Regions from separate parts of the Halomonas huangheensis genome, predicted to be linked through region 3. Evidence: predicted binding sites of a transcription regulator. Region 3 holds the regulator's gene; each other region holds the start of a gene.
What was found. The regulator sigma-54, encoded in region 3, starts transcription at its own class of promoters, with help from an activator protein. The targets are predictions, from matches to a motif close to TGGCACNNNNNTTGCTNT.

Region 1 (7,501 bases), 260 kb from region 3:
CAATACAGGGGTGGCACGATCGTGGCGGCGTAGGGCCTCGAGAATTTCCAGGCCTCCACGTCCCGGAAGGTTGAGGTCCAGCAGTACCAACTCATGCCCATGTGCGTTACGGAGAGCGTCGTAGGCCCGGTCTCCGTGGTCCAGGTGTTCGATATCATGGCCGCCGTGACGCAAGGCATCGACCAGAGTGTCCGCCAATAGACGATCGTCCTCGACCAGCAGTATGGTCATAGGTCATCTCCCGGGGACGCCCCCTGATGCAATTGGTGAGTGGCTGTCTTCAGTAGCCTGACACAGTCGGTACTCTCCAGACGCCCGGCAGGACCCGATAGGGCCAGCCACAGGTCCGGGGCAAGGGCATCACCTCCGTCCAGCTGTTGGCAGAGCATCTCGCCTCCTGCCATCCTGAGCTGCGGGTCATGGACAGACTGGCAGGACCATTGCGTGCCCGGTGTCAGGTCGTGGCGCAGCGCCTGGTCGGGTGGTAACGCCACTAGACTGCACAGCACTCCACCATCGCTCACTTCCAGCAGGCTTGCGGTTTCACCCGATTGCCTGGCCAGTTTATCGAGCACGGGTTGTACACGCAGCGCCAGATCACGGCTGGGAGGGTGGCGACGTGCCAAACGTAACGGCGTGCCCCCCATGCGCCAGCGGCCATCCTCACCACGGCGGGTATAGTCAAAACGCTCCAGCGATCCGAGCAATCGCAGCAGGGTACTCTTGTAGTACCCGGTGGCTTGAGCGAGCTCGGCAAGACTGAAACTTTCTTTTCTCGAATCAAAGGTTTCGAGCACAGTCAATGCCCGCTCGACGGCTTCCACTCTGTCCTGTGCCACGCGCCTTCTCCCATCGGCAATGACCTGGCGGCCTGCATACAACTTTGGTCTTGATTATGTATATCCGCGTTGACCAACAGCGAACAGCGGATTAGCTTTCTGTTCTAAGGAATGATGTTCTGCCTTACAGAATTGTAAGGTGAGCGTAAGGATTCCGCAAGTGGTGTGGTGATGATCCACCGCCAACATTGGGCCGCTACGCCACAAGGCCATCAACAGCACACAAGGCCATCAACAACATCATCAACGATACGATCAACAACAGTCGGCCGTTCCAGAAATGGCTGTTGCTCTGACAACATTCGCTCTGGCAACACTCGCTTTGGCAACACTCGCTTTGGCAACATTTGCTTTGACAACAAGAGGGGACTCATCCATGTCCAACAATACGCCACTCAAATTGCTTGCTGTCGTCGCTCTGACGGCAGGAACTTCAACGGCTTTTGCCTTCGAGCCTTCTGGTAAGGTCGAATGTCTTGCCCCGGCTGATCCGGGTGGCGGCTGGGACTTCACCTGCCGCAGTGTCGGCACCGTACTCGAAGATCTGGATCTGGTGCCGCGTAGTGTGCAGACCGTCAACATGGCAGGTGCTGGCGGTGGTGTGGCCTATGCCCACGTGGTGAGCAAGCGCGCTGGTGATGAACAGCTGCTGGTTGCTGCTTCCACTGCCACTACCACACGCCTTGCCCAGGGGCAGTTCCCGGGCATGGATGCTGACATGGTCAACTGGGTGGGTGCTCTAGGTGCCGATTATGGGGTTATCGCTGTGAGCGCCGACTCTGAGTATCAGAACCTCAATGACCTGATGGATGCCATCAAGGAAGACCCGCGTGCGGTGAAGTTTGCCGGTGGTAGTGCCAAAGGTGGCTGGGATCATCTCAAGGTGCTGATTGCCGCCCAGGCCGCTGGCGTCGATAACCTGCCGCGCATTCCTTACCTGTCGTACAACAACGGCGGTGAGGCCATGACTCAGGTAGTCGGTGGTCATGTCGATGCCTTCACTGGCGATATCACTGAAGCACAAGGTTTCTGGGAATCCGGTGATCTGCGCATTATTGCAGTGCTGTCCGATGAGCGCCTGCCGGGTGATTTCAGCGAAATTCCTACTGCTAAAGAGCAGGGTATCGATGCAGTCGGTCCCAACTGGCGCGGCTTCTATATGCCTACGGATATTTCCGATGAGGCCAGGCAGTATTGGGTTGATGCCATGGATACCATCTATGAGAGCGAAGAATGGCAAGCCGTCATGCAGAACAATGGTTTGATGCCGTTCCATATGAGCGCGGGTGAATTCGAGACCTTCGTCAAGGATCAGATTGAAGACATCAATCAGCTGTCCAAAGACATCGGGCTGATCCAGCAATGAGTTATTTCAACGACCGCTTTTTCGGCATCCTGTTGATCGTCCTGGCCGTCGCGTACGGCTGGGCCGCTTCCCAGTTTCCGGTGCCCTTCGGTGGCAGTGAGGTCGTTGGGCCTGAGACTTTCCCGCATCTACTTGCCGTAGTGCTGGGAGTTTCGAGTCTGTACCTGTTGGTACGCCCTGACCCGGATCACTCCTGGCCATGGAGCCGCACCGGTATTGAGTTGATCATTGCACTGGTGGTGCTGGCCCTTTACGCCGCGGCCCTTGAGCCGTTGGGCTTCATCATCAGTACCACGCTGGCGGTGGGCACGCTGTGCTGGCGCATGGGAGCTCGTCCGGTCAAGGCCTATGTGACTGGTGCCGTCGCGGGTGTGGTGGTGTTCCTGATCTTCGACTTTGCGCTTGACCTACCTCTGCCGCTGGGTCTGCTGTCGTTCCTGGAGGTGGGTTGATGGAAACGCTTGGCTTTCTGATTGACGGTTTCGGTGTCGCTCTGGCGCCGGAAAACCTGATGTTCGCGCTATTGGGGGCCTTCCTCGGCACCCTGATTGGCGCCTTGCCCGGCCTCGGCCCGGCAAACGGTGTGGCGATCCTGATTCCACTGGCCTTCACTCTGGGCCTGCGCGCAGATACTTCGCTGATCATGCTGACCTCGGTTTACGCCGGTGCCATGTACGGCGGACGCATTTCGTCGATCCTGCTCAATATTCCCGGTGATGAACCGGCGATGATGACCTGCCTCGACGGCTACCCGATGGCCCAGAAGGGCAAGGCCGCCGAGGCGCTGGCGATTTCGGCGATTGCTTCCTTTATCGGCAGCCTGATCGCGACGATTGGTCTGATTCTGCTGGCGCCGATCCTGGCTGACTTTGCCTTGACCTTTGGTCCTGCCGAGTACTTCGCGCTCTTCCTGCTGGCCTTCGCCACTCTCGGCGGGATTACCGGCAAGAATCCGGTGAAAACCGTGATTGCAGCCTGTCTTGGCCTGATGATTGCCACCGTGGGCATCGACAATACCGGTGTGCAGCGCTACACCTTCGGCGTGCTCGAGCTCTACGAGGGTGTGGACTTCATTATCGTGATCGTTGGTCTGTTCGCTATTTCCGAGCTGCTGACCTTCATCGAAGAGCGTGCCGGCAAAGGCCACAAGACCATCAAGGTCAATGGTCTCAAGCTGAGCTTCAAGGACATCGTGGCGATTCTGCCGACCAGTCTGCGCGGCAGTGTGCTGGGCTTCATTGCCGGTGTATTGCCAGGGGCTGGCGCATCACTGGGCAGTTTCATCAGCTATACGCTGGAAAAGAAGATTCTCGGTGACAAGGGACAATTCGGCACCGGTGACCCGCGCGGCGTGGCAGCCCCGGAGGCGGGCAACAATGGCGCGTCCAGTGGTGCATTGGTACCGATGCTGACGCTGGGTGTACCAGGTAGTGGCACCACGGCAGTACTACTGGCGCTGTTGATCTCCCAGAACATCACGCCGGGTCCGTTGATGTTCACCCAGCATGCCGACATCGTGTGGGGCGTCATTGCTGCGCTGCTGATTGGTAACTTCCTGCTGCTGGTACTCAACATCCCGCTGGTTGGGTTGTTTGTCCGGTTGCTGTCGGTGCCGCCGATGTTTCTGTTGCCGATCGTGACCATGGTGGCATTCGTCGGGATCTACTCGATCAGCAATACCACCTTCGATCTGTACTTCATGGTCGCCTTCGGCTTCGCCGGTTACATCCTGCGCAAGCTGGAAATCCCGCTGGTTCCGGTGATTCTTGGGCTGCTGTTGGGCCCGGAGATGGAGAAGAACCTGCGTCACGCCATGGATATTTCCGACGGCGACTGGACGATCCTGTGGAGCAGCGGCCTGGCAATTGGCCTGTGGGCCTTCGCCATTCTGGGACTGGTGCTGCCTTATATCATCGGGCCGATCCTGCGCAAGCGCATGCAGATCAAGACGGGAGCGACGGGCGACTGATCCGATCGCGCACCACATTCAAGCCCGTCATTCCATATAGACAGGGCTGGTATAAACAGGGCTGCGGCTCAGCAACCCATCTCCTTTCGGGGCACCATCATGGTGCCCTTTTTCGTGTTGCACCGGTTTCGCTCACTGCGCTGGTGCAGGTCTTGCGGTTGTTTGTCCTTCATCCTGCCATGTATTGGTGCGACTCCTCGTCAGCTCGGCTGAAGCGGGCCGCGGGGTGTCGGTGATGCACTGTCGGGGCAGGCGTTCTGCGCTTATATGGCACGGGTATTGCAACCGGGTATTGCAGAAGAGTTGATGGACGGTAGTGGGTTGCGTCCTTACATACCTGTACGCCAGCGCGTTATCCGTATTCGCTCTTTATCCGTACGTGCCCTTTATTCGTACGCACGCTGCTTGAACCGTAACCGTGAACATCGCGCGCTTCGCGCGATGCATGACAACAATGATCGCAGAAGCCGATACCTGCTGGAGGTCTTCATGAGCCGCACTCTTGAACCTGATTCCTGCCGTCCTTTCGTTCACCGCCTGGTCGGCAGCCTTGCGCTGTCGACGTTGGCACTGAGTCTTTCCGCTACGGCAATTGCCCAGCAGCAGGACGAGCCGATCAAGGTCGGTATCCTGCATTCGCTGACCGGTACGATGGCGATCAGTGAGTCGACCCTCAAGGACACCATGCTGATGTTGATCGAACAGCAGAATGCTGAAGGTGGTCTGCTCGGTCGGCAGCTCGAGCCCGTGGTGGTCGATCCGGCTTCCAACTGGCCGCTGTTTGCCGAGAAGGCTCGCGAGCTGCTGGCTCAGGATGAGGTGGATGTGATCTTCGGCAACTGGACATCGGTATCGCGCAAGTCGGTATTGCCCGTCGTCGAGGAGCTGAATGGACTGCTGTTCTACCCAGTGCAGTATGAAGGCGAGGAGTCTTCCGAGAATGTCTTTTATACCGGGGCAGCGCCCAATCAGCAGGCGATACCTGCGGTCGACTATCTAATGAACGAAGTTGGCGTCGAGCGTTGGGTACTGGCGGGTACTGACTATGTCTATCCACGTACTACCAACCGTATTCTCGAAGCCTATCTGAGTGCCAATGGTGTCAGCGACGACGACATCATGGTCAATTACACGCCATTCGGGCATTCCGATTGGCAGAACATCGTCTCCGAGATCAAGGAGTTTGGCTCGGCGGGCAAGAAGACCGCAGTGGTCTCTACCATCAACGGCGATGCCAATGTGCCGTTCTACCGGGAACTGGCCAATCAGGGGGTGGATGCTGCCGACATTCCGGTGGTCGCGTTCTCGGTGGGCGAACAGGAACTGTCAGGTATTGATACGGCACCGTTGGTAGGCCACCTGGCGGCATGGAATTACTTCATGAGCGTCGACGATGACGCCAACTACGATTTCATCGACGCCTGGTATGACTATACCGGCGATGATGAGGCAGTCACCAACGACCCGATGGAAGCGCACTACATCGGCTTCAACATGTGGCTCGAAGCGGTCCGTAAGGCGGGGACCACCGAAGTCGATGCGGTCAAGGATGCCATCATCGGTGTCAGCGTACCCAACTTGACCGGCGGCTACGCCACCATGATGCCCAACCATCACATCACCAAGCCGGTATTGATCGGTGAGATTCAGGATAACGGTCAGTTCTCGGTGGTCTGGGAGACACCTTCCACCGTGGCTGGAGATGCGTGGTCGGATTTCCTGCCGGGCTCGCGGGACTTGATCAGTGACTGGCGTGCCCCGATGCGCTGCGGAAACTACAACGTCGTCGACGGTCGTTGTGGAGCTGGCTCATCAGAAGCCGTTGCCAGCCAGTAATCCGGCCACTGCCACTCCGGTGCCCTGCAGGGCACCGGCTCACGTTTCCCGCCAGCTGTCGGCATCGATTTTTCGTTTGATTCAGTCGGCAGATTGGCTGCAACAGGAACTGACCATGCGCATGTTATCCGCTCGAAGCGGGCTCACCGGCCTGGTGCTGGCCGGACTGATGTGGCTGAGCGTCGGTATCGCAGCGGCGCAGACCAATGATTCCTCCGTCGAGAGTCCGGACGCGGGGACGGTTCTGCTCACGGAATTGAGCGAGGCCGACTATCGCGACAAGCAGAATGTTATCGACAGGATCGTCGCCAGTGGCGATGACCGCAGTCGTCGGTGGTTGGAGAGTCTCGCCGACGGTAAATTGCAGCGTCTCAAGGATGGCAGTGGCTTCGTCATTGTGTTGGAGAATCGTGGACGCGAATGGCCAGTCGCTGATGCTCTGACCTTCGAGGCGGCCGGCGAAGTGTCGCGTCGTGAGCTTGACCGTCTCCGCATCAATAATGCGTTGCGCGGTTACCTGGCCAGCACCCTGGCGCTGTTCGACTTACGCGTCGAGGACCCTCGTGCGCGCCTGGCCGCAGCGCGAAACCTGGTGGGGGAGGTGGATGCCGCTAGTCTGGAACCCATCGAGCGGCTGCTCGCTGAGGAAACCGATAAACGGATTGCTGAAACACTGGCGCAGGCTGTTGCAATCCAGCGCCTTGGCCAGGGTGATGTCAACGCCATCGAAGTGCTTTCCGGAAGTCTGGATGCGCGAGTGCGCGCCGCTCTGAGTCAGGCTGCTCGCAGTAACGATTCGCAGTTGGCTGCAGCCGCATCGGACGCATTGGCGGGGATAGATCAGCGGCTCAAGCTCAATAGCGCTGCGGAAACGCTGTACTTCGGCTTGTCGCTGGGGTCGGTGCTGGTGCTGGCGGCGATTGGCCTCGCTATCACTTTCGGCGTGATGGGCGTGATCAACATGGCACACGGTGAACTGATCATGCTGGGAGCCTACACCACCTGGGCCATGCAACAGCTGATGCCGGGGCAGCCGGGCCTCGCGCTGTTGCTATCGATTCCCGCAGGCTTCCTGGTGGCGGCATTGGTCGGTGTGGCTATCGAGCGTAGCGTGATTCAGTTCCTCAAGGGACGACCGTTGGAAACCCTGCTGGCGACGTTCGGTGTCAGCCTGATTCTTCAGCAGCTGGTACGTACCGTCATCTCTCCTCTCAACCGCAGTGTCACCACACCAGAGTGGATGAGCGGTTCGCTGATGATCAATGAGGGCCTGTCGCTGACCCTCAACCGTCTCTATGTGCTGGGCTTTGCATTGCTGGTATTCGCGGCTCTGATGCTGGTCATGAGGCGCACTCGTCTGGGCCTGGAGGTGCGTGCGGTGACTCAGAATCGCGCTATGGCTCGTGCCATGGGCATCCGCGCCACGCGGGTCGATATCCTGACCTTTGCGCTTGGCTCCGGGGTAGCAGGCCTGGCCGGAGTGGCGCTTTC
Region 2 (7,501 bases), 1.6 Mb from region 3:
GCTGCCGACGGTTGATTCCGGTAACCCGCAAGGCAAGACGAGTGGTGATGCGTGGTTGCTGGCCTTGTGGTGAGTGATCCGCTGTGGGAGGCGCCAGGGCTAGCCCCTCGGTGTCGATCTCACCCGCCAGCCAGGGAGAAAGCATGATGCGGTTGTAGGCGCCATGGGGCTCGTCACCGATCACGGTGATGTGTTCGGGCGCGCCCGGCATGCAGCCTAGTGTCTCGATCAGTCGGTGTGCCGCCATACCATTGCCGACTATCACCAGATGGCGGATAGCGGGCGCGGTACCCGCGGCGTGAGGCTGGGTCATGGCACTGTTGTTCACTGGAGCGTTCTTCACAGGAGCGTTTTTCACAAGATCGGTCTCCACAAACGAAAAAAGACGTCCTGCACGTTCCCGAACTTGTACGCGGGAGTGCAGAGACGTCTTTGTCTGGGCCTCGCAGCAATTTTCGCTAGCCGATTGCCACCAGATAAGTGGATGTCGGTACGAGGCAGTGGCGATCGCCGTTGATCGCTCGACCGTAGTGGCCGTTATTACCCAATAGCAATCAAGTTATGGGCCATGTGTCACAGATATGTTTAATATCAATATTTTATAATGGTAATGTTCGCTGGTCATTACCTGAAACGATATATCCAGCACTTCACTGGTGCGTTGCCGCATCGAAATGCACTGCGCTGTAGCAGGCTTCCACGGTGGGGGAGTCTATCTGGCGGTCGCGCATTTCCAGTAGCGGTTGCAGCTGTTGGGCGAGGACGATGAAGTCGGTTAGCCTGGGGCGTAATTCGTCGCCGATCCGCAGGTCGGCGGTAGGGTTGTTGAGCGGTTGTTGGTCGAGATGGCTCATGCTGCGGTCCAGGTAAGGAGGCAGTGCCAACCAGCCCCGTGTTCGTGGCATGGCATCCGCAGCACTATGCAGCCAGTCGGCGGCGGCTTGCAGTGCACGGACCAGTGCCGCGAGCGTACTGGGATAGCGCCGCGCCCAGGAGGCTGTAACGCCCAACACCTTCTCTGGGTGACCGGGCATCAGGTCTGCACCGCGAGCCACAATACGACCAACATCACGATGCTGGGCAAGACTGCCCCAGGGCTCGCCGACACAGAAGCCATCGATCTGACCTTCACGTAGGGCATCGACCATGCGCGGAGGTGGCAGGGCGACCAGCTCGACACTGTCCTGTGGATCGATGTCACCGAGACTCAGCCAGCGGCGCAGTAACAGATGCTGGCAACTCCACGGGTAGACCATGGCCAGACGCGGAGGACTGATGGCACCGCTCAGTCGACGTTGATCGAGCAACTGGCGCAGTTTGCGGGCATTATCGGCGGGGGAAGTCTGGCTCGGTGACAGCATGCCCTCGGCGTAGCGCTCAGAGAGTACGACGGTGTTGCCGTGCCGACTGAGCACAATCGGCGCCAGGGTCTCGCAGGGTGCACGGGACAATCCCAGGCTCATTGCCAGCGGCATGGGAGCCAGCATATGAGCGCCATCAAGCATGCCCGCCGCGACCTTGTCGCGCAGTGTCGACCAGGCATTCTCGCGGGACAGAGTGACCTCGATGCCTTCACTCTCGAAGAAGCCTCCCTCACGAGCGATCACCAATAGTGCGGCATCCAGCAACGGGATAAAGCCCAGCGTCAACGCAGACAGTTCCGGTTTGGCAGCTGTCGATGTGGCAGATGTCGGTGTGGAAGGTGTCGATGTGGCAGATGTTGCAATGGAGTTCGTCTGGCTGGCGTCGCTCATTTTCCCTTCTCCAGCTGTTCCAGGATATCGATGACGTTGGTGGCGACTTCGCCGATGCGCTGACCGCGATCCATGGCCAGCTTGCGCAGCATGCGATAGGCCTGTTCCTCATCGCAGCTCTGGTGCTTCATCAGTAGTCCCTTGGCACGCTCGATGCGTTTGCGTTCGGCCAACTGGTTGCGTGCGCGGTCGAGTTCGAGCCGCATGGACTGGAAGGACTTGAAGCGGGCGATAGCCACGTCCATGACGGACTTGACCCGGCTGGGTACCAGACCATCGACCACATAGGCGCTGACCCCCACATCGAGAGCGGCTTGTAGAGCGTCGGGATCGTGCTGGTCGGCGAAGAACACTACCGGGCGAGGATTCTCGCGATGCAGAAGCGACATGCTGTCGAGCGTGTCGCGATCGGGAGATTCCATATCAATGATCACCACATCGGGCTGATGACGGGCCACCATGTCGTTGAGACTCGATGGACTGGCCAGGCGGCAGACCACCTCATGGCCTTCACCGGCCAGTGCCTCCTCGACCATGGCGGCACGCACGATCTCATCATCGACCAGCAGTACTTTCAGGGGCTGTGGCATGGGATTGAATCGCCTCTGTTCGGGCATATTGTTCGGACACATGACTGCTGCACTGCAAGATACGTTCCAGGTGGCTCATGCCCCGAGTACGATGGCGTGATCTTCGCGAGGTAGCAGGGTTGTTGAGTGGGGGGGGCGAGTTCTGCTTGAGGAGTAAAGCGCCCTGTTGTGGTGCGATAGAGGGTTGCGACGACAGCTGGTGGTGCAGTGCAGCGCAAGGAGTCGAGACGAATCAAGCTGCAGCACACCATGACACGGTGTTATCACGTTTCTGGCACACGCCTTGCTTACAGGTTAAACAGTGACAGAGCTTGTGAAGTATCAAGCTTGTGAAGCATCAAGCTTGTGAAGCATCGAGCTCGTGAACGTTCAACATTGAGGGCATGTGGAGCCAGCGTCGGCTTCCTGCCCCGGCAACGACGCCCATTTTCGTCAGGACACCCATCGGTGCCTGGATGGAAATGGGCGTTTTGCGTTTGGTTTCCGCTGGTAGCGATGGAGGGAGATAGCGATGACACAGCACCGGCAGCAACCCGACAGTGACCTCCTGGCACGGACCACTTGCCCGTATTGTGGCGTTGGCTGCGGCGTCAAGGCGCAACTGGTGGAAGGGCGCATGGTGGATGTCGAGGGCGACGATCAGCATCCCGCCAACTTTGGCCGATTGTGCGTCAAGGGCTCGGCATTGGCCGAGACTCTCGGTGATCGGGGCCGGTTGCTGCAACCTCTGGTGGATGGTCGAGCCGTGGACTGGCAGGTCGCACTGTCGGAAACCGCGTCGAGGATTCAGGCGATACGCGATGAGAAGGGCAATGCCGCCATTGCCGGCTATCTCTCGGGGCAGTTACTGACCGAGGACTATTACGTTGCCAACAAGCTGTTCAAGGGCTTTCTTGGCACGCCGCATCTGGATACCAATTCCCGACTGTGTATGGCCTCGGCGGTGGCGGCCTACAAGCGCTCATTCGGGGCCGATGCCGTGCCTTGCAATTATGAGGACCTGGAAGAGGCCGAATTGGTGGTGCTGGTCGGTTCCAATCTGGCCTGGAACCATCCGGTGTTGTTCCAGCGGCTGCGTGTTGCCAAGGCGCGCAATCCTCTAATGCGGGTGGTGGTGATTGACCCTCGTGTCACCGATAGCTGTGAGCTGGCCGATCTGTATCTCGGCATTCGTCCTGGCTCGGATGCTCGTCTGTTCAATGGATTGTTGGCCTGGATGGCAGACAAGGGGCGACTGGATTCCCTCTATCTGCAGCGACACACCAACGGCTTCGAGGAAGCGCTGGCCGCGGCTCGGGAGGGAGAGTCGAGTATCGAGGCGGTGGCGGCCGACTGCGATGTCGATACCGAGCGTCTTGAAACCTTCTATTACTGGTTCGCCAGCCAGTTGCATGTGGTCACGCTGTATTCTCAGGGCGTCAATCAATCGACCAGTGGCACCGACAAGTGCCACACGATCATCAACTGCCACCTGGCCGGCGGCAAGATCGGCCTGCCGGGGGCCGGCCCGTTCTCGATTACCGGGCAGCCCAACGCCATGGGTGGACGGGAAGTGGGCGGGTTGGCCAATCAGTTGGCCGCACACATGGATTACGATAGCCCCGGTGCCCTCGAGCGCGTAACGCGTTTCTGGAGCACGCCGTCGTTGACGCCGGATCTACCGGAGGCGCCGGGCTACAAGGCCGTCGAACTGTTCGAGGCCATCGAACGTGGTGAGATTCAGGCGCTATGGATCATGGCGACCAATCCGCTGGTCAGTCTGCCGGATGCCAACCGCGTGCGTACCGCTATCGAGCGCTGCCCGTTGGTGATCGTCTCGGAATGCATGCTGGATACCGACCTGGTGGAACTGGCCGATATCGTGTTGCCGGCCAGCGGTTGGTCGGAGAAGGATGGCACCGTCACCAACTCCGAACGACGCATCTCTCGCCAGCGAGGCATGTTGCCGCCGCCAGGGGAGGCACGTCATGACTGGTGGATCATCAGTCAGGTCGCGACGCACCTCGGATACTCGGAGGCCTTTTCCTATGCGCATCCTGCCGAGATATTCACTGAGCACGCGCGTCTCTCTGGTTTCGAGAACGACACCCAACATCAGCGTCGGCTGTTCGATATCTCGGCATTGGCGGAATTGGATCAAGATGGCTATGACGCGCTTGAGCCAATCCAGTGGCCGGTTAGCGTCGATTCTCCCCGAGGCACCGCGCGCCTGTTTGAGGATGGTCGCTTTGCCACCGCCGATGGCCGTGCTCGATTGTGGCCGATTACACCACGGCAACCGCATCAGACGCTGAGCAGTGAATATCCCTTGCGCCTCAACTCAGGACGAATTCGCGACCAATGGCACACCATGACGCGCACTAGCCGTGCCGCACGACTGATGAATCACCGTTCGGAACCCTTCGTCGAGGTGCACGAGGCGGATGCTCGCCATTACCACCTGACGGATCGACAATTGGCCCGTATCACGGCCGCCACGGGCGAAATGCGAGTCCGAGTACGCATCTCACCGGCTCAGCGTCGTGGCGAGATATTCGTCCCTATTCACTGGACGGACCGCCTGAGCAGCGCGGCACGTAGTGGCAGTCTGTTTCAGGGGGTGACCGACCCGCTATCCGGTCAACCCGAATCCAAACATGGCGCGGTGGCCATCGAACCGCTGGCCATGGCCTGGGAGGCCAGCCTGATAGTGGATGAGGCACTCGATATCCAACTGGGCTCGGCGGTGCACGAGGCCAGTATCTACTGGACGCGTATTCCGCTCGAGCACGGTGTCTGTTGGCAACTGGCTGGGGACCCTTTTGTCGAGCAGCGTGACTGGCGAGAGTGGCTGACGCGCATGCTGCCAGTGGCCGTGGGGCCGGTAGCCGAGGATATCTCAGCCGCGCGGTTGCGTGCAGCGGGCATTGAAAATGGCTACCTGCGTTGGTGGTTGATGGTCGGCCCGATCGGTGAACTGCCGGGGCTCGGCTGGATCAGTCAGCGACTCGAGGAAGCCGCCCACGCACAGCCACTCACCGATGACCAGCGACGCCGTGTGCTCGCTGCCTGTGATGATGGCTCAGCCAACCAGGGGCCAGTGGTGTGCAGCTGCCATCAAGTTGGGCGTACCGCCATTGTCGAGGCCATTCGTCAGGGCGATGACAGTGTCGAGGCACTGGGCGCGCGCCTGGCCTGCGGAACGCAATGCGGTAGCTGTATCCCGGAACTCAAATCAGTGCTTGAAGAGGAAAAGAGCCATGCCAATGCCATTACAGCGGATACCGCCCGGGCCGTTGCCGTCGGATGATCAGCGGTCGTCGGCATCCATCGCGCAAGCCACTGCTGAGTCGGGACTGCGTCAGCGGCTGGCAAGGATGGCGGCGGGTGTGGCGCGTCTCGCGCAGGGAATCGAGCAACAGCTATCGAGGAACACCGAGGGAGAGCACCCGAGTGCTTCGGGACTGAAAGCTGGCCGAGTCTATCTGGTCGGTGCCGGCAGTGGTGCCGGCGACCTGCTGACATTGCGGGCACTGCACTGTCTGCGTCAGGCGGATTCGGTGGTCTATGATCGGCTGGTGGGTGATGACGTGCTGGCGATGATTCCGTCTGGTGTTGAGCGCCACTATGTCGGCAAGGCTCGGGGGCATCATAGCGTGGCTCAGGAGCAGATCGGTCAGCGCCTGGTCAGCCTCGCACTGCAGGGTAAGTCTGTGGTGCGCCTCAAGGGCGGCGACCCCGGCGTTTTCGGGCGAATGGGTGAGGAACTGGCGGCGCTTGATGAGGCGGGAATTCGGTGCGAGATCGTGCCCGGCATCACTGCCGCTTCCAGTGCCTGTGCGGCTATGGGTGTTCCCCTGACTGACCGTGCCCACGCGCAGACGTTGCGTTTGATCACTGCCCAGCAATGTCGTGAGGGTGGGGAGCCGGATTGGGCCTCGTTGGCACGAGAGGATGAAACCCTGGTGTTCTATATGGGGCTCAACAAGCTCGATGCCATCTGCCAGGGGCTACGTGGTGCCGGACTCGCTGATGACTGGCCGATTATGCTGGTGGCCAACGCCAGCCTGCCCGATCAACAGAGCCTGATCGGCAGACTGGAGGATATGCCCAGGCGGCTGGCGCAGAGCCCCTTGCCATCGCCGTGTCTGATCATTGTCGGCAGTGTCGTGACGCTGGCCCACCAGCGTCTGGAACGCGAGGCTCATGCCGTCACAGAGCCGGTTACGCTGTCGAACGTTTGAGGGTGGCAGTGGCTGCGCCCATGGCAATCAATGCGCCACCGCTGAGCCGGGACAGCGCTGCCATTACCGTCGGCCGAGCGATGCGACGACGCAATTGATCAGCGAGCAGCGCATAGGCCAGTGCGCTGATGGCGGCGAGCGCGACAAAGGTGCCGACCAGGATCGCGAACTGTGGCAGCAAGGCATTGCCCGGGGTGATGAATTGCGGCACAAAGGCGATGAAGAAGGCAATGCTCTTGGGATTCAGCGTGGTCACAATGGCGGCATGGGTGAACACCCGGCGTGTTGATGATGCCTGAGGATGTGACAGGTCGCCCAGACTGGCCTTTGATGCACCGAGAAACATCCTGGTGCCCAGATAGACCAGATAAACGGCTCCTGCCCATTTAAGTACCGTGAACACAGTGGCCGACGCCATCACCACCGCCCCCAATCCTGCCAGTGATGCGCACATCGACAGCAACACTCCCAGCGAGACCCCGGCCACCGTGGCCAGTGCCACGCTGCGTCCCTGGCTCAGTGCATAGCTCAATACCAACAGCACCGTGGGGCCAGGAATCAACAGTAACGCCGTGGAGGCGGCAACAAAGGCCAGCCACAGTTGCAGGTCCATTAAGGCTCTCCTTGATCGAGATGGTGCTTGAAGGCGTATGACATAGCCATGAGCTAGCCATACTCCCAGCCTTTATGAAAGGGGCTTTATGAAAGGGGCTTTATGAAAGGGGCTTTATGAAAGGGGCTTTGTGAAAGGGGCTTTGTGAAAGAGCCTTATTCGAGCGGTCTGTTGATACTGGTGTCAGCGCAACGAACCGGCGGCAGTTTCGACCATGCTCAACAACGCCGCTGCGGCGGAGGAGAGCGGGTCGCGGCGGCGGGTGATGATGCCCAGGCGGCGAGGAAGCTGTGGCTCGATCAGCGGCCGATAATCAAGGCC
Region 3 (7,501 bases):
GCGCATGGGCACACCCTTGATCAGCATGACCGGACGTCCGGCTTCAATGCTGGCACGCCATGCAGATGCCCACCTCTATGCTGGCGTCGAGCGCGAAGCCTGCCCCCTCGACCTGGCGCCGACCTCCTCCACGACTGCGGCCCTGGCGCTGGGTGATGCTCTGGCTGTCGCTCTACTCGAAGCGCGTGGATTTACCGCGGAAGACTTCGCCCGGTCCCATCCCGGCGGCAGTCTTGGCAAACGCCTGTTACTCACCGTCGGCGACCTGATGCATACCGGCAAGCGACTGCCTCGAGTGCAGGAAGGCTGCCCCTTGCGTGACGCCCTACTCGAGATCACTCGTCAGGGGCTCGGCTTCACCTGCGTCATTGCCAGTGATGGTACTCTTGCTGGGGTCTATACCGACGGTGATCTACGCCGGACTCTGGATCGTTACCAGGACTTCACCAACCTGAGCGTCGATGACGTCATGACACGTCCAGGCCTGCGTATCCAGGCCGACATTCTGGCCGCGGAGGCCGTGCGTATCATGGAAGACAACCGCATTACTGCGCTGGCAGTGGTCGATAACGATAGTCGCCCGGTCGGTGCACTGCATATGCACGACCTATTGGCTGCCGGTGTAATCTGACCCCCGGCTCGGTTTGCTACAAGGATTCAGTCAATGCCACAAGATAACCTCTCTGCTCTGTCCGACAAGCTGCGTCGTGTGCGCCTTCTGGCGCTGGACGTGGATGGTGTCATGACGGATGGCAGCCTGTATTTCCAGGCGGATGGCCAGGAAACCAAGGTCTTCAATACCCTGGATGGTCATGGCCTGAAATTGCTCAAGCGCGCCGGCATCGCGGTGGCAGTGATCACCGGCCGCAGCTCACCCATGGTCAGCATGCGCACTAGTGCTCTGGGCATCGAACATGTCCAGCAAGGCGTCGAACGCAAGCTGCCTGCACTCAAGCAACTCTGCGAGCAGCTGGGTATTGACCTCGACCAGGTCGCCTATTGTGGTGACGACCTGCCGGACCTGCCCTGCATTCGCTACGCAGGAGTCGGCATCAGCGTACCTGGCGCCCCGGCATATATCCGTGAACAGGCGGATTGGGTCACCGAATCAGCGGGCGGCCACGGCGCGGTACGCGAAATCTGCGACCAGCTACTGGTGAGTCAGGGGCACTGGCAGAGTGTGCTGGACACTTATCTCCACATGGGACAATAAGTCATGAACCTGCGTGCGTTGCGCCCCGGTTTTCGCTTCTGGCTGCTGCTGCTGTTGCTGCTGCTGGGCTTCGGCCTGGCGCTGATCAACCCGCGCGACAACCAGATCCCCAGCGAGATCCCCAACGACCAGGCAGGCGAGCCGGACTATTATCTGACTGACGCTACCCTTACGCGTTTCAATGCTCAGGGGCAGCTCCATCAGCGCGTGACGACGCCACGCCTGGTGCATACACCGCTGGATGATGTTACACGGCTGATGACTCCCGACCTTGCACTGATTGATGACAGCGGTCGTAACTGGGTAGGCCACGCAGACAGAGGCATTCTCGGCCCCGATGGTAACCCCATCACCCTGAAAGGTGATGCCCATCTTGAAGCCCCTGCCGAGAGATGGCAGATGGATACCGAGATCCTGCACTACGACAGCACCACCGGCCACGCCTGGAGCGAGACGCCGGCAGTGCTGCGCCAACCGCCGCAGGAAATGCGCGGCGACCGCTTCGATGCCTGGATCAATGACAGGCAGGCCCGACTGACCGACAATGTGACCGGCCACCACCCGCCCGAAACCAACAAGGAGCCTGCTCAATGATGCGTCCGAGCCCCGCCCCGCTGCTCGCCATCTGTCTCGCACTGGCCGCTGGCCTGACCAGCTCTGCCGTATCAGCGCTCGACAGCGACCGTAACGCCCCGATCCAGGTCGAGGCCGACCGTCTGGATCTCGATGACAGGGCCGGCACCGCCGTCTATACCGGTGACGTGCGCATCCAGCAAGGCAGCATGATATTGACCGGCAACCGTGTCGAGATCCAACGCAATGACCAGGGCGAATTATCGATGGCTACAGCTACCGGTGAGCGTGCCTACCTGGAACAGAAGCCTTCTCCGGAAGAACCCGTGGTCAAGGGCTGGGGACGCAAGGTGGTCTATCATGTCGCCGAGCGCCGTATCGAACTGATTGATCAGGCTGAACTGCACAAGGCCAACGACACCTTTGATGGTGCCTACCTCGAGTACTTTCTGGATCGCCGTGTGGTTCAGGCACGTTCGAGTGCTGACGGTGTCGATGGCACCCAGCGCATTCGCATGACCCTCGAGCCGGAGAATCAGAGCAACCAATGAAGACTCTTCACGCCCGCAATCTGGCCAAGAGCTACAAGCGTCGTCGCGTCGTCCACGACATCAGCCTATCGATTTCCCAGGGATCGATTGTTGGTCTTCTCGGCCCCAATGGGGCCGGCAAGACGACATCCTTCTACATGATTGTCGGACTTGTGCGCGCCGATGCTGGCGAGATTGCCATCGACGATCATGACCTCAGCCGCTCGGCGATGCATGAGCGCGCCCTGGCGGGCATCGGCTACCTACCCCAGGAAGCCTCGATCTTCCGCAAGCTGTCGGTAGCCGACAACATCATGGCGATTCTTGAGACACGCAAGGATCTGGACCGTAAAGGCCGTGAAAAGAACCTTGAGGGCCTGCTCGAGGACTTCCACATCACACACATTCGCGACAACCCCGGCATGAGTCTGTCTGGTGGTGAGCGACGCCGCGTCGAAATTGCCCGCGCCCTCGCCACCGAACCGGCCTTCATCCTGCTCGATGAGCCCTTTGCTGGGGTCGATCCGATCTCGGTCGGCGATATCAAGTCAATCATCCGCCAGCTCAAGGAACGCAATATCGGGGTGTTGATCACCGACCACAACGTCCGTGAAACCCTCGATATCTGTGATCACGCCTATATTGTCGGTGATGGCCAGATCATTGCTGAAGGCAATGCCGACGACATTCTCGCCAACAAACGGGTCCGCGAAGTGTATCTGGGCGAGAATTTCAGGCTATAAGCACCGAGCCTGTGAGCGTCGAGTAACGAGCTATTCAACACCGCCGCATAGAGCACAGACAGAAGCCCTTCGGGATTCAAGATCGAGCGTAGTCGAAAGCTCACCACTTGCGAGGTTACTTACCGCTTATGGCTTACAGCTTATAGCTACCCTCCGCTCCTGGCTTTTAGCTTGGACCAGGCATCCCCACCAGCCTTGCTCAAAAAAGTCAACGCTTTATCGCCATGTTGGCAAGGGACTTGCATGGCATACTTCTGATGAGTAGGGTAAAGCCTTCTGTCATCAGCAACGGACCTCTCGCATGGCCCTGAAGGCGTCACTGCAACTGCGGTTGGGTACGCAGCTCACCATGACCCCGCAACTGCAGCAGGCAATCGCCCTGCTGCAGCTGTCTACGCTGGATCTTCGCCAGGAGATTCAACAGGCCCTTGAGGCCAACCCCATGCTGGAGCTGGAAGACGACTTCGGCGAGCAGACCGCCAGCGAAACACCGGAAGATGACTGGGCCGACGAGATACCGAGCGAACTTTCGATCGATAGCGACTGGTCGGATACCTACCAGGACTCCGGCAGTTCCTCTGCCGGCAGTGGCGAAGGCCCCGACTTCGAACGTCAGGCATCCTCACAGTCATTGCAGGGTCACTTGAGCTGGCAATTGGCAATGCTCGACATCGATGCTGACGACATGCGCATCGCCGAATCACTGATCGATGCAGTAAACATCGACGGCTATCTCAACCAACCGCTCGAAGAAATCCACCAGGGCCTTCAGCAACAAGGATTCGACAAGCTTTCGCTGAAAGAAGTTGAAGCCGTTCTCAAGCGGCTCCAGCTGTTTGAGCCAACAGGTGTCTTCGCTCGCGACTTGCGTGAGTGCCTGTTGCTGCAACTCGACACTCTGCCCCGAGAGACTCCACTACTGCCCCAGGCCGGACGTCTGGTACGTCAGTTTCTCGAAGCATTGGCCAGTGGCGAGCGGCGCCTGCTCAAGCGACGTCTGGGACTCGACGATGACGGGCTGGACAGTGTCATTGAACTGATCCGCAGCCTTGATCCTCGACCAGGCAGCAGCTTCGGCGACAGCAACGTCGACTATGTGGTACCCGACCTGATCGTGCGCCATGGCAGTGAAGGCTGGCAGGTTGAGCTCAATCCAGAAGCCATGCCGCGCCTGCGCATTCAGCCCGACTATGCAGCTCTGATTCGTCGTGCGGACCGCAGCCAGGACAACCAGTTCCTCAAGGATCATCTTCAGGAAGCACGCTGGTTGCTCAAGAGCCTCTCCAGCCGTAATGACACACTGCTCAAGGTGGGCCGTGAGATCATGCTGCGCCAACTGGACTTCCTTGAGCAGGGCGAAGCCGCCATGAAGCCTCTGATTCTCGCTGACATAGCGGAGAAGGTTGAGATGCATGAATCAACCATCTCTCGCGTAACCACCCAGAAGTTCGTACATACTCCGCGCGGCGTGTACGAACTCAAGTACTTCTTCTCCAGCCAGGTCGGCAACGACGGCGATGCCCATTCAAGCACTGCCATCCGAGCCAGAATCAAGAAGCTGGTTCAGGACGAACCTCCACGCAAGCCGCTCTCTGACAGCAAACTGGTGGAGCTGCTGGCCGAAGATGGTGTTCATGTCGCGCGACGGACCATTGCCAAGTACCGTGAGGCCATGCACATACCATCATCCAGTGAGCGTAAACGTCTGCGCTGATCATCGCCCACTGCCCCAGATCGAGCAGTTCTCTACCTATTCCCCATGACCACCAGAACCTCATCTGTCAAGGCTTGATAAGGACTTGTGCTCAGGGGGTTTGCAAGGCGGCAAAAAGGGTTACAATCGATCTACCATTGCTAGAGCAAGGAGCCTGTCATGCAAGTCAATATCACCGGCCATCACGTCGAACTGACCGACCCGCTGCGTGACTATGTACAAGAAAAGCTCGCTCGAGTGGAGCGTCACTATGACAACATCACCAATGTTCAGGTGACGTTATCTGTAGAAAAGGAGCGCCAACTTGCTGCCTGTACACTCCATGCTGCCGGTGCTGACCTGCATGCCGACGCCCAGGATGGCGACATGTACGCTGCCATAGATGCACTAGCCGACAAGCTTGACCGCCAATTGGTCAAGCACAAGGAAAAATCTCAAGCCCGTGCCCAGGGCGCTGGACTTCGCTGATTCCTCATGACATTGGATGCCATTCTCCCTCCCGAGCGCACGCTGTTCGATGTGCCGGGAGGTAGCAAGAAGAGGGTGCTGGAGTTCTTCAGCACCTTCATCGCCCAAAACACGCCTAGCCTGGATAGCCAGGAAGTATTCAGCCGCCTGATTGGCCGAGAACGCCTCGGCAGTACCGGGATCGGTAACGGAGTTGCCATTCCGCATGCGCGTAATCCGCATTGCAAGGCACCGATCTCCGGGTTTCTAAAGCTGGCGGACCCCATTGATTTCGATGCGATCGACGGAGAACCCGTTGATCTGATCTTCGTGTTGCTGGTGCCCGAGGAAGCCGACGAGGCTCACCTCGCCCTACTCGGCCAGGTCGCCGGCGTGATGAACGACGCGGAGACTCGCCAGCGGTTGCGCCAGGCTGGCTCACAGCGCGAACTGCACGAAAGGTTGCAGGAGGCTATTCTTCGCAGTGCCTCCGCCCGGGATAGCGACGGCTGAGTACCGGCTGCCGCTGCGCCCTTCCGTCACCGTCATTTTGTCACTCATTGCCAGGCATCGCCCTGGCGACCCTTGAGCGGGAGACTGTAAATGCAACTCGTGATCATCAGTGGCCGATCTGGTTCAGGCAAATCCGTTGCATTGCAGGCGCTTGAGGATCTGGGTTTCTATGCCATCGACAATCTCCCGGCCATGTTGCTGGGCTCGCTGGTCGGCGAACTCGAAAACGGACATTCGAAGCGCATCGCTGTCAGCATTGATGCTCGCAATCTTCCGGAAGCTCTGCAGCGCTTCCCAGCGATGCTCGAGGAATTCAGGCAAGGAACTCTGCACTGCCAGGTGGTGTACCTGACCAGTGATGCAAGGATACTGCTCGAACGCTACTCCCACACTCGACGCCGCCATCCGCTGACACGCTACAGCGACATGACGCTGGCCGAAGCCATCGATAGTGAAGAGCAGGCACTGTCCGGTATCCGTGACGTCGCGGACCTGGTGATCGACACCACACGGCTATCGGTGCATGAGCTCCGAGCCAGAATCGCCGAACAGGTTGCTGGACATACTGCAGGCCGTCTGACGCTGACAGTGGAATCCTTCGGCTTCAAGCGTGGTGTACCACCGGACGCCGACATCGTCTTCGATGCGCGCTGCCTGCCCAATCCTTACTGGGACCCTACATTGAGGGACTCCACCGGATGCGACCAGGTCATCATCGACTTTCTTGAAGACTATCCAATCGTCGCTGAAATGCAGACGGATATACTTGCCTGGGTACAGAAGTGGTTGCCGCAGTATGAATCCAGCCAGCGCAGCTATCTGACCGTTGCCGTTGGCTGCACCGGAGGCCAGCATCGCTCGGTGTATCTCGCCGAACGCATCGCCAGGGCACTCGCTGCCCAACAGTCTCGTGTACGTCTGCGCCACCGGGAACTCGGTCAACAACGCCTCCTCGACTCAACCGGAGACTAATGCATGCCGAGTCGCCAGCTCACGCTGACCAACAAGCGTGGCCTGCATGCCAGAGCCGCCACTCGACTGGTACAATGTTGCCAACCCTATCAATCCAGTGTCACAGTCCGTCACGGCACACTTTGCGGTGATGCCAGCAACATCATGTCTTTATTGATGCTGGCCGCTCCCTGTGGCACCGAACTCACCATCGAAGCAGAAGGCGACGATGCCGAAGCCGTACTCGACGCGCTGGAAGCCCTGTTTGACGCACGCTTTGATGAAGATGCCTGATCACCCTATGGGTCAGGCGTAGATCAGGAACTTCCATGTCATTGCAATTGATCCAGACCGGAAAGTACTCCCGTGTCGACTACGACCCGGACCAGGATGCTTTCATCAAGACCTTTACCCCCAACACCCGAGACAGATGGCGCTATCGCCTGGGCATTCGCCGCTATCCAGGCTACAACTTCCGTCATGTCGCCAGACGCCTCGAGGCGCTGGGCATCTCCACACCGGAAATCCTCTCTGTAGAGCGCTATCGACTGGTTACCGCGAATATTCACGGCACTCCCCTGCATGACGAGATCTGCAATGACCCGCAGCTGCAGACGCAGTTTGTCGAGATACTTGTCACTCTCTTCGAACACCGCATCCACTGCCGAGGGTTGCATACCAACAATTTTCTGGTCAGTGAAGGCGATATCATCGCCATCGACCTGGACGCCTACAAGGCGCCGCGTTTCTTCCACTACTCTCGCCAGGAATTCATCGACTGCCTGAGCCGCTCGCTCAAGGGCAAGGAAGCCTTTCT
Region 4 (7,501 bases), 1.9 Mb from region 3:
GCCTTGCATGACAGAGCCCTTCGCAGCAGAGCCCTTATCAGAAGAGTCAGACATGCTAGCGCTCCTTGATCAGGGTGCGAGCGTTATAGACGTTCATCAACGCTGAAACACTGAGGCTGATGGTCAGATATACCGCCATGGTGATGGCAATGATCTCGATCGCCTGGCCGGTCTGATTGAGCGAGGTGCCGGCGAACACCGCCACCAGATCGGGATAGCCAATCGCCGTCGCCAGTGACGAATTCTTGATCAGATTCAGATACTGGCTGGTCAACTGCGGGACGATCACGCGCATCGCCTGAGGAATCACCACCTTGCGCAAGGTGATGTTGGAAGACAATCCAATCGCCCGAGAGGCCTCGACCTGCCCCTTGGGCACCGACTGAATGCCAGAGCGCACGATCTCGGCGATAAAGGAAGCGGTGTAAATCGATAGTGCCAGCCATAGAGCCATCAACTCGGGAATCACGGTAACACCACCGCGGAAGTTGAAGCCCTTCAGCTCCGGCATTACCCAGCTCAGGGGAGCGCCACTGACAACAAATGCCAGCAGTGGCAGGCCGATGATCATCGCCGCCCCACACCAGTACACTGGCAGGGCCTTTCCGGTCCGCGCCTGCAAGCGACGCGCATAGAGCGCGAAGCCAATGCTGGCAGCAATCGCTATCACCAGTGCTGTCAGCGTCAGGCCGAAACCGGCTTCCGGCACTGGGGCAGGCACTATCAGTCCTCGCACGTTGAGAAATACCGCCTCCATCAGCGACAGACTCTGTCTTGGGCTGGGCAAGGCCTGAAGCACCGCGAAGTACCAGAACAGGATCTGTACCAGTAGCGGAATATTGCGAAATATCTCGACAAAAGCGCTGGCAAGGCGCGCCAGCACCCAGTTGGGCGACAGGCGGGCGATGCCCACGGCAAAGCCGATGATCGTCGCCGCGACAATGCCCATACCGGATACCAGCAACGTATTGAGCAGACCGACAACGAAGGTGCGTGCGTAGGTGCTGTCACCGGAGTAATCGATCAAGGTCTGAGGAATGGAGAAGCCGGCCCGTTCACCCAGAAAGCCGAAACCAGTGGTGATTCCGCGTGCTTCCAGGTTGCTCAGGGCATTACCGACCATCATGGCAATCAATGCCACCAGGCCAGCAAGCAGAAGCGCCTGAATGATCAGTGCGCGAAAGGCAGGACGCCGCCACAACGGAACGTGGCTGCTCGGAGGTTTGGGCATGGCAAGCCTCGAACGCAACGGCTCGACGAAGCCACGAAGGGCGCGTGCCATCATCGAGTCACAAGTGGAACCGGACCGAACTTCAACAACTCGAAAAACGTCCATCGCTTCAAGCCACGAAGCTCGGTCTGCTTACGGCTGGTGAAACAGGTGGTCATGTCGGGATTGCTCAGCGACATGCCACCTGCTCAAGGCTTGCCTCAGCGAATCGGCGGCGCGTAGAGGATCCCGCCCTGGTCCCACAATGCATTCATGCCACGACTGATCTTGAGCGGCGAATTGGCACCCACGGTGTCCTCAAACACCTCGCCGTAGTTACCCACCTGGGAAACGATGTTGTAGGCCCAGTCGTTGCCGAGCCCCAACTGCTCGCCGTAGTTGCCGTCTCCACCCAGCAGACGTGCAACCTGAGGATTGGGCGGATCGCTCTGCATCTGTTCGGCATTGTCGCTGGTGACACCCAGTTCCTCGGCATTGACCATGGCGAACACCGTCCACTTGACGATGTTGAACCATTGATCGTCACCCTGGCGCACCACCGGTCCCAGTGGCTCCTTGGAGATCAATTGGGTCATGATTTCGACACTATCCGGCTCAGGCAATTGCAGACGCAGTGCACTGAGCTGTGAGGTATCCGAGGTCAGCACATCACAGCGACCGCTGGCGAAGCCGGAAGCCGTCTGATCCGGTGTATCGAAGGTGGCGGTGTTGATCTCGATTCCCTTCGACGGGAAGTAGTCGGCGAGATTGAGTTCGTGGGTGGTGCCGGACTGGATACAGATGGAAGCCCCACCCAGGTCCTCGAGACTGCTCACGCCCAGATCCTTCGAGACCATGAATCCCTGGCCATCATAGAACGTAGTGGTGGTGAAATTGAGCCCCAGAGAGTTGTCGCGTGTTGCGGTCCAGGTGGTGTTACGTGCCAACACATCGATTTCTCCGGACTGCAATGCCGTAAAGCGTTCCTTGGCGGTGAGCGGTGTAAACACCACCTTGTCGGGATCACCGAAGATCGCCGACGACAGCGCCCGACAGGTTTCCACATCCAGCCCCTGCCACTGGCCATCGGCATCCGGCGAGGAAAACCCGGACAAGCCGACATTGACACCACAGTTGAGATTGCCGCGTTGCTTGACCTCATCCAGGGTCGCAGCGGAGGCTACAGTTGCCATGCCCAGAGACAGGGCGGCAACGGAGAGACTTATCAGCATCTTGTTATTGTTGCGTTTCATGCCTTCAACTCCGATCAGTTGTCGTTTGCTGAGCTTGTTTCCACTGAGCTCATTCTGCTGAAGTACGCGTTTCACTATCGGAGTCATAACGTCACTGGTCAACGATGGTTTTAAACGCTAGCTCGAATTCCCACCGGCAGTACAAACCACCAACAACCCTCGGCAATGACACAGGGACATCCGTCATTGCCCGTCACTCGCAGCTTACAACGCTATTTCGACACTACGCCTTCAAGCCCAGTCGCCGGGCCAGACGATGCAGGTTACCGGCGTCCATACCCAGGCGACGAGCGGCCCCAGCCCAGTTACCAGCAGCGGTGACAGCAGCCTCGATACACTGTCGTTGATAGCGCTCGGTCGCTTCGCGCAGATTGTCGGGAATCGCCAACGCTATATCGTCGCTCTCCGTGGCCGTCGACACGTCTGACGGGGGCTGCTCAGCGGCAGGATGCAATCCAAGCTGCTCGCGCCCCAACAGTAGCGTACGACGATTGAGGTCCGTGCTACCACGCGCCGCCGCGACCGCCATCAATGCCCCACGCGCCAGCACATGGTCCAGCTCGCGCACATTGCCGGGCCACTGCCATTCGTTGAGTGCCGCCGCAGCATCGGCATTGACGCGCAGGTTGCCCACCCCCAGACGAATGCGGTTCTGCTCGAGAAAGTGCCCAACCAGCAACGCCAGATCCTCGGGGCGCTCGCGCAAGGGTGGGACCCGCAGTGGGAAGGCACTGAGGCGATGATAGAGGTCCTCGCGAAAGCGGCCGGCAGCAACCTGCGCCGCCAGGTCGCGATTGGTGACCGCCACCACTCGTACATCGACCCGCCGCACCTCATCACTGCCCAGCGCCTGGATCTCGCCTTCCTGCAACGAGCGCAGCAGTTTGGGTTGCAGCTCCAGCGGCAACTCACCGATCTCGTCCAGCACCAGAGTGCCGCCATCGGCCATGGCGAAATGCCCCCGGTGATCCCGCGTAGCACCGGAAAAGGCCCCGCGACGATGGCCGAACAATGCACTCTCGATCAACGATGCCGGCAGCGCAGCACAGTTGACCACCACCAACGGTGCCTCGGCCCGAGGCGATAGCTGATGCAGTGCCGTAGCGATCTGTTCCTTGCCGACACCGGTTTCACCGTGCACCAGTACACTCATATCGGTTGCCGCCACCAGCTCTACCGAGCTCATCAGTTGACGCATCAGACCGCTGTTCCAGCGTGTCACCAGCGGGCGTTCGCCGGGCAACTGTTGACTGGTGGCCAACTGTGAGCGTGCCGTCTTGAGGCGTTCCGCCAGTCGCAGGCAAGTGGCCAACAGGTTGGCCGCAGCGATCAGCCCCTCATCATCGAGATCGGCCAGACATCCCGGTGTCAGCGCATCCAGCGTCACCATGCCGATCAGCCGCGGACCATCGCGCAGCGCCACGCCCAGACAATCGTGCACCGGGCTCAAGGCTTCATCGAGCAGGCCGTCGTAAGGGTCCGGTAACGGGGAATCGGCGGCAAAGCGGCAGACGCCTTCGGTATTGGCTATCGCGGCAAGGCGTGGATGATCGCCAAGGATAAAGGTACGCCCCCGCACACTGCCCGGCAGGCCGATGGCAGCCACAGGCGTCAAGCCTCCTGCCTGATACACCAGCAGCGCACTGGCATCCGCGGCGGTATCCGCGACCAGTGCCTCGAGCAAGCCCTGCCATGCCACATCGAGGCCCTGGTCGTCATCTCCGTCGAGATGCATCAATACATCCCGCAACGTACGCAGAAAGGTCACCATTACGCTATTCGCTCCCGCGTCATGACTGTCAATTCAACAACAAGGACTGTCAATTCAACACTGATCTTAATGTCATTATGACAGCGATGGGCGTACGACATCCAGCCCACAGTGCGACCAGCAACCCTCCTTCATCTCGGTAAGCCCCGCGGCACGAGGCTTACCGACACGAACTGCGGCAGGATGGCGCACCCACCCTCGAGCGGCACGCCACTTGCGATATACAAAGTGAATCCATTACTGGCGATCGCTGAGCAACACATTGCGTCAGACGCCAGATCAGAGATGACGCGCGGGGCCGGCCGTCCTGCGCCACCAACCTATCTTCGAGATAGAAGGAGCACACCATGACCACTGCCGCCCAGGATGCCATCATCGATGCTACTGCCCCGGTTGTCGCCGAACACCTGGATGCGATCACCGCACGCTTCTATCCACTGATGTTCGAGCGCTACCCCGCGGTCAAGGCGATCTTCAATCAGAGCCACCAGCAAGATGGCGGTCAGCCCCGCGCCCTCGCCCGCAGCGTGCTCGCCTATGTCGGCCTGCGCAAGCAACCGGCCGAAGCACGCGCAGCCATGGCCACGGCGATCAGCAAGCACGTATCTCTCGGTATCCAGCCGGACCAGTATCCGATTGTCGGTGAATGCCTGATGGCCGCCATCGGTGAAGTGCTGGGTGACGCAGTAACAGAAGACGTCGCCGATGCCTGGGGCGCGCTCTATGGCGAACTGGCCGATCTGCTTATCGCTGCCGAAGCCAGAGAATACCAGGCCTTCGCCCAGCGCCCGGGTGGCTGGGAAGGCACCCGCGAGTTCCGGGTTGCCCAGATCGAACAGGAAAGCGATGTCATCCGTTCCTTCTACTTCGAGCCTGTCGACGGCAAGCCGGTCGCCGTGGCAAAAGCCGGGCAGTACATCGGCCTGTGCCTCGATGTCGAAGGCACCACCGCCCACCGCCACTACAGCCTGACTGGCTGCGATGCCGAGCGTGGCTATCGCATCTCGGTCAAGCGCGAGCCGGGTGGACTGGTCAGCCCCTGGTTGCATGACAAGGTGAAGGTCGGCGACACCCTGCTGGCGTATCCGCCGGCGGGCGACCTGACTCTCGACGATGGTGAGGCCCCGGTGATGCTGATCAGCGGCGGCGTTGGTCAGACTCCCATGCTGACACTGGCCCGAGAGGCCCTGAAACGTGGTCGCCAGGTGTGTTATGTACATGCCGCTCGCGATGCTGCTCACCACGCCTTCCGCAATGAAGTCAGCACACTTGGAAAGGCATATCCCGGCCAGTTGACCCACTACCATCTCTACGAACAAGGAGATGGCGCCGATGCCAACGGATTCGTTGACCAGGCGCTGTTGCAGCGCCTGCTGCCGAGCCCCGACACCCAGTGCTACTTCGTCGGCCCCGCGGGCTTCATGAGCGCGGTGGATGGCTACCTCGATACGCTGGGCATTGGTGCCGAGCAGCGTCGTTACGAGCACTTCGGCCCGTCTCGACCGCTCAAGACAGCCTGAAGCCCCAAGCTACGATGAAAAATGCACAAGGCCGCATCCATTTGGATGCGGCCTTGTGTCGTTCGGGCTGGAGCAAAGCTAGGCGTGTTGGCGAGCCTGGGGTTTGCGTATCACCATGAAGTAATAGAACACGGCGGTCAGCGCGAGGAAGAACAAGCTATCCGGGCTGGTCAGGAAGATCAGCGGACTGCCGTCCGAGATCGACAGGGAGCGTCGACAGTATTCCTCGAGGCTCGGGCCAAGAACGAAGCCAAGCAACAGACAGGCGACAGGATAGCCGTGTCGGCGCAGGAAATAGGCGAGGATACCGAACACCAGCGCCAGCCCCATCTGGAACATCGAATAGGTCGCAACATAGCAGCCCACCAGCGCGATCACCGCAATGCTGGCATAGAGGATGTCGCGCCGAATCGACACGATACGTACGAAGTACGGACCCAACAGATAGAGCGTCAGCGGCACCAGTATCAAGGCCGATACAAATAGCGCCATGAACATCGGGGCGACCAATGCTATCTGGCTATCGAGGAACTGCGGTCCGGGCTGTAGGCCATTGATCACCAGCACGCCAAGCACAATCGCCGTGGTCGGATCACCGGGGATGCCGAATGACAACATCGGCACAAAGGCCCCACTGCACATGGCGTTGTTCGCTCCCTCGGCCGCGGCGATACCTTCCACCGAACCCTTGCCGTACTTCTCGGGATGACGAGAGCTGCGCATGGATTCGGCGTAAGCGACAAAAGCCGCCATCGAGCCGCCCGCCCCTGGCAGCACACCCACCGCATAACCAATGATCGCAGTCTTCACATAGCGGTAAACACCAATTTCCCGCACTTCGCTGAGCGGTGGGATAAAATCGCGACGTCGAATAGGACTCGCCTTGACGTCATCCGCATCTACGGTACGCGCCGACTTGTTCTCGGCCTGCACCAGTAACTCACTGATGGCAAAGGCGCCAATCACCAGCGGCATGATGTCGATACCTTGCATCAATACCGCCGTGCCGAAGGTGAACCGCGTCACCGGCTGCATGACGTCGATGCCAACCGTAGCGATCATCACACCGAGGGTGGTTGCCACCAGCCCCTTGGAGATCGCTCCGCGCTGGGAAATGACAATCACGATCAAGGCAAAAGCGATCAGCGCAAACTTGCCTGGCGTACGTATCAATAACGCCGCATCAGTGGCCAGTGGCGCAACGACCATCAGCAGTACGGCCCCCAAAGCGCCTCCGATCATCGAGGCCAGAGCAGCATGTCCAAGGGCCTTGGCTCCTTCACCACGCTGCTGCATGGGGTAGCCTTCGATGGCGGTCATCATCGACGCCGGCGCACCGGGAATGTTGATGGTCGTGGCGGTGATACTGCCGCTGCACATTCCGGCCATGAATATACCGGCACAGGCCACTAGAGCCGCGGTGACGTCGAGGCTATAGGTCAGCGGCAGCAACAGTGCAATGGCCAGCATCGAGGTCAGCCCGGGCACTGCACCGAAAAAGGTGCCGATAAGATAACCGCCGATCAGATAGGGAAGAATGTCGGGCTGCATGAGCACCGCAAACCCTTGCATCAATTCAGCAACGTAGTCCATGTGTTATCCCCACAGTACCGGTAGGCGGACCTGAAATACCCATTCGAAGAGGCCGTATCCCAGTACCGCAATCGCCACAGCGATCAACGCCTTGACCACCAACTGCCGCCGGCCAGGCCGCCCTGAGCTGAAGACCAGCGTCATGGCAAAGGCA

Region 1: a site for sigma-54 is predicted at 4,443-4,460, ahead of urtA (urea ABC transporter substrate-binding protein). Genes of this name have one in related genera too.
Region 2: a site for sigma-54 is predicted at 2,617-2,634, ahead of AR456_RS14035 (nitrate reductase). Genes of this name have one in related genera too.
Region 4: a site for sigma-54 is predicted at 4,438-4,455, ahead of hmpA (NO-inducible flavohemoprotein). Genes of this name have one in related genera too.

What each region holds. Positions count from the first base shown of each region.
Region 1 is NZ_CP013106.1:1,882,631-1,890,131, forward strand. It holds gene AR456_RS08425 (response regulator transcription factor) at 1-231, opposite strand, end outside; gene AR456_RS08430 (helix-turn-helix domain-containing protein) at 228-839, opposite strand; gene AR456_RS08435 (Bug family tripartite tricarboxylate transporter substrate binding protein) at 1,216-2,205, shown strand; gene AR456_RS08440 (tripartite tricarboxylate transporter TctB family protein) at 2,202-2,657, shown strand; gene AR456_RS08445 (tripartite tricarboxylate transporter permease) at 2,657-4,174, shown strand; gene urtA (urea ABC transporter substrate-binding protein) at 4,664-6,010, shown strand; gene urtB (urea ABC transporter permease subunit UrtB) at 6,126-7,501, shown strand, end outside.
Region 2 is NZ_CP013106.1:3,205,217-3,212,717, reverse strand. It holds gene AR456_RS14050 (NAD(P)/FAD-dependent oxidoreductase) at 1-313, opposite strand, end outside; gene AR456_RS14045 (CmpA/NrtA family ABC transporter substrate-binding protein) at 651-1,754, opposite strand; gene AR456_RS14040 (ANTAR domain-containing response regulator) at 1,751-2,344, opposite strand; gene AR456_RS14035 (nitrate reductase) at 2,856-5,633, shown strand; gene cobA (uroporphyrinogen-III C-methyltransferase) at 5,584-6,567, shown strand; gene AR456_RS14025 (LysE family translocator) at 6,548-7,180, opposite strand; gene AR456_RS14020 (LysR family transcriptional regulator) at 7,364-7,501, opposite strand, start outside.
Region 3 is NZ_CP013106.1:1,621,223-1,628,723, reverse strand. It holds gene AR456_RS07320 (KpsF/GutQ family sugar-phosphate isomerase) at 1-631, shown strand, start outside; gene AR456_RS07315 (KdsC family phosphatase) at 665-1,213, shown strand; gene lptC (LPS export ABC transporter periplasmic protein LptC) at 1,217-1,807, shown strand; gene lptA (lipopolysaccharide transport periplasmic protein LptA) at 1,804-2,337, shown strand; gene lptB (LPS export ABC transporter ATP-binding protein) at 2,334-3,059, shown strand; gene AR456_RS07295 (RNA polymerase factor sigma-54) at 3,361-4,773, shown strand; gene hpf (ribosome hibernation-promoting factor, HPF/YfiA family) at 4,933-5,241, shown strand; gene ptsN (PTS IIA-like nitrogen regulatory protein PtsN) at 5,248-5,733, shown strand; gene rapZ (RNase adapter RapZ) at 5,824-6,705, shown strand; gene AR456_RS07275 (HPr family phosphocarrier protein) at 6,709-6,978, shown strand; gene AR456_RS07270 (BUD32 family EKC/KEOPS complex subunit) at 7,014-7,501, shown strand, end outside.
Region 4 is NZ_CP013106.1:4,495,669-4,503,169, forward strand. It holds gene AR456_RS19505 (amino acid ABC transporter permease) at 1-9, opposite strand, end outside; gene AR456_RS19510 (amino acid ABC transporter permease) at 56-1,231, opposite strand; gene AR456_RS19515 (amino acid ABC transporter substrate-binding protein) at 1,432-2,463, opposite strand; gene norR (nitric oxide reductase transcriptional regulator NorR) at 2,687-4,234, opposite strand; gene hmpA (NO-inducible flavohemoprotein) at 4,582-5,754, shown strand; gene AR456_RS19530 (tripartite tricarboxylate transporter permease) at 5,833-7,347, opposite strand; gene AR456_RS19535 (tripartite tricarboxylate transporter TctB family protein) at 7,351-7,501, opposite strand, start outside.